Regions from separate parts of the Variovorax sp. GW821-FHT10C12 genome, predicted to be linked through region 2. Evidence: predicted binding sites of a transcription regulator. Region 2 holds the regulator's gene; the other holds the start of a gene.

Region 1 (4,416 bases), on a different contig from region 2:
CTTGCGCTATCCTCGAACCTCATGCGCCTGCTCCTCGACTCCTTCTGGCGCGCGGTGGCGTATTGCATGCTCCCGCGCGTGATCGTGCTGTCGCTCCTGCCATTGGCGCTCATGGTGCTGCTGGCCGCGGGGCTCGGCTACTTTTACTGGGACGCGGCCGTCGCCTGGACGCGCGAGGCCCTCGACGCCTGGCCGTTGCTGTCCAGCTTCTGGGCCTGGATCGGGCGCCTGTTCTCGGCTGACGTCACGGCCGCGCTGGCGCCGCTGGTGGTGGTGTTCGGCGTCACGCCGCTGATCGTGGTGCTGTCGCTGCTGATCGTGGCCGGCTTCATGGCGCCGGCGCTCACCAAGCTCGCGGCCGAACGGCGCTTTCCGACGCTCGAACAGAAGAAGGGCGCCTCCTTCTTCGGCAGCGTGCTGCGCTCGCTCGGCGCCACGGTGCTGGCGCTGATCGCGCTGGTGGTGTCGATGCCGCTGTGGCTCATTCCGCCGCTGGTGCTGATCCTGCCGCCGCTGATCTGGGGCTGGCTCACCTACCGGGTGATGAGCTTCGACGCGCTGGCCGAACATGCCAGCCCCGAAGAACGCGCCGCGCTGCTGCGCGCCCACCGGCTGCCGCTGCTGTGCATCGGCGTGCTGTGCGGCTACCTGGGTGCCGCGCCGAGCATCGTCTGGGCCTCGGGCCTGCTGTTCGCCGCCGCCTTCTTCGTGCTGGTGCCGATCGCCATCTGGATCTACACGCTGGTCTTTGCTTTCTCCGCGCTCTGGTTCGCGCACTACTGCCTCGACGCCCTGACCCAGCTGCGCGCCCAGCGCGCGGCGCAGCAGCCCGCGGCCGGCAGCGGCGACGCGCAGCAGACGCTCGAGGCGGCCGAAGCCACCGAGGCCAACAAGGCCGCTCTTTCTCAATGGAGTTCTCCATGACACGCGCATTCGGTCTCATCGTCGTCGGCGACGAGATCCTTTCCGGCAAGCGGGCCGACAAGCACATGGCCAAGGTCATCGAGCTGCTGGCCGCGCGCGGCCTGCAACTGGGCTGGGCCGAGTACGTGGGCGACGAGCCCACGCGGATCACCGCGGCCCTGATGCGCGCCTTCGCCTCGGGCGACATCGTGTTCTCGACCGGCGGCATCGGCGCCACGCCCGACGACCACACCCGCCAGTGCGCCGCCCAGGCCCTGCGCGTGCCGCTGGCGCTGCATCCCGAGGCCGAGGCGCTGATCCGCGAGCGCATGCAGGACACGGCCCTGGAGCAGGGCGTGCCCTACGAGCCCGACCGGCCCGACAACATCCACCGCCTGAACATGGGCGTGTTTCCGCAGGGCGCGTCGATCATCCGCAACCCGTACAACAAGATCCCGGGGTTCAGCGTCGAGCACGTGCATTTCGTGCCGGGCTTTCCGGTCATGGCCTGGCCGATGATCGAGTCGGTGCTCGACAGCCGCTATGCCGACCTGTTCACCCGCAACGCCATCGCCGAGAAGTCCGTGATCGTTTTCGGTGCGATGGAAGCCACCCTCACGCCGTTGATGCAGGCCATCGAGCAGGCCCACGCCGGCATCAAGGTGTTCAGCCTGCCCAGCGTGGATCACCCGCAGTACGGGCGCCACATCGAGCTGGGCGTCAAGGGCGACCCTGCGAAGCTCGATGCCGCCTATGGCCAGCTCATCGAAGGCCTGCACACTTTCGATGCGAAGCTTGGCCCCGAATTGGTGCGTTAATCTGCATTGCACCAATTTGGTGATTTTTTCCTTTTCCGGCAGCCCCTGGGCCGTCACCCGGGCCTCATCCGGCGGGGTGACAATGGCACAGAAACTGCATCCTCCCGTCCCTGTATTCCTAACCACCATCCAACTCAGGAGAAACTGATGGCAAAGACCGTCGCCGATGTACTCAAGCTCGTCAAGGAAAACGAGGTCAAGTTCGTCGACTTGCGCTTCACCGACACCCGCGGCAAAGAGCAGCACGTGACCGTGCCCGTGTCGCACTTCGATGAAGACAAATTCACCTCGGGCCACGCGTTCGACGGTTCGTCCATCGCCGGTTGGAAGGGCATCGAAGCCTCGGACATGCAGCTCATGCCCGACCCGAACACCGCCAACATCGACCCGTTCTTCGAAGAAACGACGCTGATCCTGACCTGCGACGTGATCGACCCGGCCGACGGCAAGGCCTACGAGCGCGACCCGCGTTCGCTCGCCAAGCGCGCCGAGGCGTACATGAAGGCTTCCGGCCTGGGCGACACCGCCTACTTCGGACCGGAACCCGAATTCTTCGTGTTCGACGGCGTGCGCTGGAAGAACGACATGTCGGGCTGCTTCGTGAAGATCGAGTCCGAAGAAGCCTCGTGGAACACCGACAAGGAGTTCGAGCACGGCAACAGCGGCCACCGTCCCGCTGTCAAGGGCGGCTACTTCCCGGTGCCCCCGGTCGACAGCTTCCAGGACATGCGCTCGGAAATGAGCCTGGTGCTCGAATCGCTGGGCATCCCGGTCGAAGTGCATCACCACGAAGTGGCCAACGCCGGCCAGCTCGAAATCGGCACCCGCTTCAGCACGCTGGTGCAGCGCGCCGACTGGGTCCAGCTGCAGAAGTACGTGATCCACAACGTGGCCCACGCCTACGGCAAGACCGCCACCTTCATGCCCAAGCCCATCGTTGGCGACAACGGCTCCGGCATGCACGTGCACCAGTCGGTCTGGAAGGACGGCAAGAACCTGTTCGCCGGCGACGGCTACGCAGGCCTGTCGGACTTCGCGCTGCACTACATCGGCGGCATCATCAAGCACGCCCGTGCCCTGAACGCCATCACGAACCCCGGCACCAACAGCTACAAGCGCCTGGTGCCCGGCTTCGAAGCCCCGGTGAAGCTGGCCTACTCGGCCAAGAACCGCTCGGCCTCGATCCGCATCCCGTTCGTGGCCAACCCGAAGGGCCGCCGCGTCGAAGCGCGCTTCCCCGATCCGCTGATGAACCCGTACCTGGGCTTTGCCGCGCTGCTGATGGCCGGCCTGGACGGCGTGGAAAACAAGATCCATCCGGGCGAAGCCGCCAGCAAGGACCTGTACCACCTGCCGCCGGAAGAAGACGCGCTGATCCCGACCGTCTGCCACAGCCTGGACCAGGCCCTGGAGCACCTGGACAAGGACCGTGCGTTCCTGACCAAGGGCGGCGTGTTCACCGACTCGTACATCGACGCGTACATCGACCTCAAGATGCAGGAAGTCACGCGCTTCCGCATGGCGACGCACCCCGTCGAATTCGACATGTACTACTCGCTGTAAAAGGCGCCACAACAAGCCCGCCCCGGCGGGCAAGTAAGACAAAAGGACGGCCCCGGCCGTCCTTTTTCCTTGGTGCGGAACACCCTGTCGTGAGCGGGCCCGAATTGCATCAAAATGCGCGTTTGTCGCGCCCTCTCCGGATCCAAATGAAGACTGCCTCCCTGATTTTCCTGGCCGCCGCCTCGTTCGCCACCGCCACGGCGGCGCTCGCGCAAGAGCGCGTCTGGCGCTGCGGCAACGAGTACACCAACAACGCGACCGTGGCCCAGCAAAAGGGCTGCAAGATCATGGAAGGCGGCAACGTCACCGTCGTGCAGGGCACGAAGCCTTCGGGCGGCGGTGGTGGCAGCGCGTCGTCGTCGGGCGGTTCATCCGCCGCGCGCGCCCCGGCGGGCAGCCCGCGCGTCGAAGGCGTCGACCAGCGCGCCCGCGACGGCGAGGCGCGCTCGGTGCTCGAGGCCGAGCTGCGCAAGGCCGAGGCCCGCCAGACCGAGCTCAAGAAGGAATACAACAACGGCGAGCCCGAGAAGCAGGGCAGCGAAGGCCGCAACTACCAGAAGTACCTGGACCGCGTGGCCGAGATGAAGGCCGAACTCGCGCGCAACGAGAGCGACATCGCCGGCATCCGCCGCGAAATCGGCCGCCTGCCCGGCAAGCCGCAAGCGCAGTAAGCGGCGCGCAGTCCATGGTGTTCGGCAAGAAGGCGACTGGCGCCAATCCGCGCTTTCGCGCCTTCGACCTCTTGTCCACGCTGATCGCGGTGGTCAACAGCGACGGCTCGGTGCTGTTCGCCAACGCAGGCCTCGAAGACGCGCTGGGTACCTCGCGGCGCACGCTCGAGGGCTCGCAGTTCGGCGCCTGTTTCCATGAGCCGCAGGTGCTGCGCACCGCGCTCGACGGCGCCAGCAGCAACGACTTCGCCACGCTGCGCTACGAGGCCTTTCTGCGGCGCGTGAACCACGAGCTGATGCCGGTGCAGGTCACGCTGGCGCACGGCGACAAGAAGGGCGAGCTCATCATCGAGATGTCGCCGCTGGAGCAGCAGGTGCGCCAGGACCGCGAGGAGCGCCTGATCGACCAGGCGCAGGCCAACAAGGAACTCATCCGCAACCTCGCGCACGAGATCAAGAAC
Region 2 (4,416 bases):
AATCTCGGAGCGCGGATCGAAATTCATCGAGCCGACGAACAGGATGCGCTGGTCGATCACCGCCGACTTGGCGTGCAGCCGGCCCACCGACGTGCCGAACAGGCCGAGGCGCACGCTGCGCCGCGTGCGCGCGGAACTCAGCTCGTGCAGCTCGGCGCCCAACGCGAGCATGTCGGCGCGGTAGCGGCGGTAGGCGGTGTGGACCAGCGGTTCGTCGGTGGCGGCGAGCGAGTTGGTGACCACGCTGATCTTCACGTTGCGCCCGCGGATCTCGCGCATCACCTCCAGCCCCGACGCGCCCGGGATCAGGTAGGGCGAGACCAGCGTCACCTCGCTGCGCGCGCGGCGCATCTGCTCGACCACGTTGTAGCGCACGCTGTCCACGTCGAGCAGCGGCACGCCGCCATACGACGCGGTCTTGCCGATCACGCGGTCGGGCGAATCGGCATAGGCCTCGGCTGTGGTCCAGATCAGGCCCAGCTTGCCGGCGTCGAGGTCGTCGGCCACCGGGCTGTAGCCCAGCAGGTCGTTGGGCGCGGGCCTGGGCGGCGGCGGCGTGGTGTCGGGGCCGGTGGCGGCGTCGAAGCGGCGCTGCAGTTCTTCGCGCGGCAGGTCGGTGTGCACGACCGCGCCGATCGGGCGCACGTGCGGGCTGTTCCAGTACTGGTCGAACAGCACGCCCAGGCGCGGGATCAGCGCACCCGTGACGAAGGTGTCGAGGTCGATGAAGTTCGGGCCGGTGGTGCGGCGGAAGTACTGGTTGCCGATGTTGCGCCCGCCCGCCACCGCCATCGCGCCGTCGGCGATGAAGAGCTTGTTGTGCATGCGGCGGTTGACGCGGCTGAAGTCGAACAGCGACGCGGTGAAGCGCTTGAGCAGGCTGCCGCGCCCGGCCGGGAACGGGTTGAACAGACGCAGCTCGACGTTCGGCGTGGCGGCCAGCCCGAGCAGCAGCTCGTCTTCGCCCGAGGTGTACAGGTCGTCCATCAACAGACGCACGCGCACGCCGCGCTGGGCCGCATCGCGCAGGGTGCGCAGCAGGTAGCGGCCGGTCTCGTCGTTCTCGATCTGGTAGTACTGCACGTCGAGCGTGCGCTGCGCGCGGCGCGCCAGCTGCAGCCGCGTGTCGAAGGCGAAGTCGCCGCCGGGCATCAGGCGAAAGCCGCTGAGGTCGGGGTCGGGCTGCGAGGCCAGCGCGATCTTGCCGAGCGCGGTGTCGGCCGAGACGGCGATGGTCTTGGTGGGCGGGCGCGGTGCCTCGTCGGGCAGCGTGGCGCAGCCGGCGAACAGCAGCGCCGCCGCAATGACGACCACCCAATGCCCACAGCGCGACAGCAGGCGGCTCGTCATCGTCGGTTTTCTAGAGTGCCTTGCGCAGGTTGGCGGGCGCGATGCGCAGGGCCTCGCGGTACTTGGCGACGGTGCGGCGCGCGCACTCGATGCCCTGCTCTTTCAGCATCTCGGAGATCTGGCTGTCGGACAGCGGCTTCTTGATGCTCTCGGAACTCACGAACTGCTTGATCAGCGCGCGCACCGCCGTGCTCGACGCGTTGCCGCCGGTCTCGGTGCCCAGCGCCGAGCCGAAGAAGTACTTGAGCTCGACCGTGCCGAAGGGCGTCGACATGTACTTGGCGGTGGTCACGCGCGAGATGGTCGATTCGTGCAGGCCCAGCTCGTCGGCGATCTCGCGCAGCACCAGCGGGCGCATCGCGAGTTCGCCGTGCACGAAATAGCTCTTCTGCCGCTCGACGATGGCGTTGCTCACGCGCAGGATGGTGTCGAAGCGCTGCTGGATGTTCTTGATGAACCAGCGCGCCTCCTGCAGCCGCTGCGACAGAGCCTGGCTGCCCTCGCCCTTGTGCGACTTGAGCGCACCGGCGTAGATGTCGTGCACGCGCAGGCGCGGCATGACCTCGGGGTTCAGCATGACGCGGAACTTGATGTTGGTGCCGCGGCCCGTCTTGGTGACGATCACGTCGGGAATGATGATGTTGCGTTCGACGTCGACAAAACGGCGGCCCGGCTTGGGCTCCAGGCGCGCAATGATCTGCAGCGCCGAGCGCACCAGCTCTTCGTTGGTGCGCGTGAGCGTGGCCAGGCGCTTGAAGTCGCGCCGCGCGAGCAGCTCCATCGGCTGCTTGCAGATCGCGATGGCGGTCTTGCGGATGAGCGCTTCGGCCTCGGTCTCGTCTTCGCTGGCGAGCGCCTTCAGCTGGATGCTCAGGCATTCGCCGAGGTCGCGCGCACCGACGCCGACCGGCTCCAGGCTCTGCAGCAGGCCCAGCGCCACCTGGAAGTGGTGCACGAGGTCGTCGAACTGGTCGTTGTCGTCGCCCGCCAGGCCCGAGGCCAGCGCGGGCAGCGAGTCTTCGAGGTAGCCGTCGTCGTTGAGCGATTCGATCAGGAAGCGCAGCGCGGCGCAGTCGTTTTCATTGAGCCGCAGGCTCAGCGCCTGGCGGTGCAGGAAGGACTGCAGCGACTCCTGGCTGCGCGCGAGTTCGGTGGCGTCGGCACGCTCGTCGTCGCCCAGGTTGTTCTGGCGCGCAGGCGCATCGCTGCCCCACTCGCTGTCGTCGGGCGCCATCTCGACGGTGCCGTCGCCTTCCCAGTCGGGCTCGCGCTCGGTGATCTCGGCGGCGGGGCCGTCGGAGTCGGGCGTGGACGTGGCTTCGCTGGTGGTGGTCGTCGCGCTGCTGGTCGGCGCCGGGGCGAAGTCGCCCTCGCCGGTTTCACCCCCATCGTCGCGCGGCACGGGCGTGTCGACAGCATCGAGCCCGAACTCCTCGCGCGCCGCTTCTTCCGCGGTGCGTTCGAGGAACGGGTTCTCGTCCAGCATCTGCTCCACCTCCTGGCTCAGTTCGAGCGTGGAGAGTTGGAGCAGGCGAATGGACTGCTGCAGCTGCGGCGTCAAGGCCAGATGCTGCGAGACGCGAAGGGACAGCCCTTGCTTCATGGAGACCCGACCCTCCCTTACATGCGGAAGTGCTCGCCCAGGTACACCCTGCGTACCTCGGCGTTGTCGACGATCTCCGAGGGTGTGCCTTGTGCCAGCACGTGCCCGTCGCTGATGATGAACGCGTGATCGCAGATGCCCAGCGTTTCACGCACGTTGTGGTCGGTGATGAGCACGCCGATGCCACGTTCCTTCAGGAAACTGATGATCCGCTGAATCTCGATCACCGCGATCGGGTCGATGCCGGCGAAGGGCTCGTCCAGCAGGATGAAGCGCGGCTGGGTGGCCAGCGCGCGCGCGATTTCAACGCGGCGGCGCTCGCCGCCCGACAGGGCGAGCGCAGGCGAATCGCGCAGGTGGTCGACGCGCAGGTCGGCCAGCAGGTCGGTCAGGCGCTCGTCGATGTGCTGCTTGGACAGCGCCACCAGGCGGCCGTTGGCGTCGGGCTCGCGTTGCAGCTCGAGCACGGCACGCACGTTTTCCTCGACCGTGAGCTTGCGGAAGATCGAGGCTTCCTGCGGCAGGTAGCTCAGGCCCATGCGCGCGCGGCGGTGGATCGGCATGTGGGCGATGGGCTCGCCGTCGATGGTGATCTCGCCAGCGTCGGCGCGCACCAGCCCGACGATCATGTAGAACGAGGTGGTCTTGCCCGCGCCGTTGGGGCCGAGCAGTCCGACGACTTCGCCCTTCTGCACATCAAGCGACACGTCTTTGACGACCGTGCGGCTGCCGTAGCTCTTCTTGAGGCCGCGCGCCACGAGGCGGCTGCCCGGGACGCCGTCGGCGGGCGGGATTCCTGCGGTTTCGATCACTTGCGCCCTTCCCCTTCGGTGCCGCCCAGTGTGGTGCTCGAGCGCAGCCCGGCGCCGGGCGCGGGGGTGGGCGCCGGGGCCGCGGGCTTCTTGCCGCCGGCTGCCGGCGCGGAGCCGGGCGCCGCCGGGGCCGGCGTGGCCTTCGGCGTGAGGATGGCCTTCACGCGGCCGCCGCCACCCGCCGAGACGCCGGCGTTCGGCGGCACGAGGGAACCGTTGACGGTGTAGGTGTCGTTGCTCTGGTCGTAGACGATCAGCGCGCCGCTGCTCTCGTCGTTGGCCGTGGCGCCGATCAGGCGGCGCATGACGGCGCGGCGGATGAACTTGACGTTGTCGGCGCGGCTGTCGTACTCGATGACTTCCGACTCGCCCTCGATCCACTCGTCGCCGGCGTTGCGCTTCTGCTTGTAATAGGCCAGCTTGCCGGGCGCCGCCGTGACCACGCCGTACTGGTAGCCCTCGGCGTCCTGGCGCACGTCCAGCCGCGCACCGCGGATGATGATCGTGCCCTTCGTGACCAGCACGTTGCCGGTGAACACGCTGGTCTGTTTCAGGTCGTCGTAGCGCATCGAGTCGGACTCGATGTTCATCGGCTTGGTGCGGTCGGCGGTTTCAGCCAGGGCGCCGGAGGCGGCTCCGGCCAGCAACAGC

What was found. Region 2 encodes sigma-54, which starts transcription at its own class of promoters, with help from an activator protein. Its sites were predicted from a motif close to TGGCANGNAANCTGCTTT; they were not measured.
Region 1: glnA (type I glutamate--ammonia ligase) is a predicted target of sigma-54. The motif match lies at 1,805-1,822, and genes of this name have one in related genera.

What each region holds. Positions count from the first base shown of each region.
Region 1 is NZ_JBWKNE010000001.1:76,764-81,179, forward strand. Features, by position in the region: gene AC07OH_RS00360 (EI24 domain-containing protein) at 22-924, shown strand; gene AC07OH_RS00365 (competence/damage-inducible protein A) at 921-1,721, shown strand; gene glnA (type I glutamate--ammonia ligase) at 1,869-3,284, shown strand; gene AC07OH_RS00375 (hypothetical protein) at 3,431-3,955, shown strand; gene glnL (nitrogen regulation protein NR(II)) at 3,970-4,416, shown strand, end outside.
Region 2 is NZ_JBWKNE010000005.1:358,220-362,635, reverse strand. Features, by position in the region: gene AC07OH_RS22995 (phospholipase D family protein) at 1-1,350, opposite strand, end outside; gene rpoN (RNA polymerase factor sigma-54) at 1,361-2,953, opposite strand; gene lptB (LPS export ABC transporter ATP-binding protein) at 2,971-3,765, opposite strand; gene lptA (lipopolysaccharide transport periplasmic protein LptA) at 3,762-4,416, opposite strand, start outside.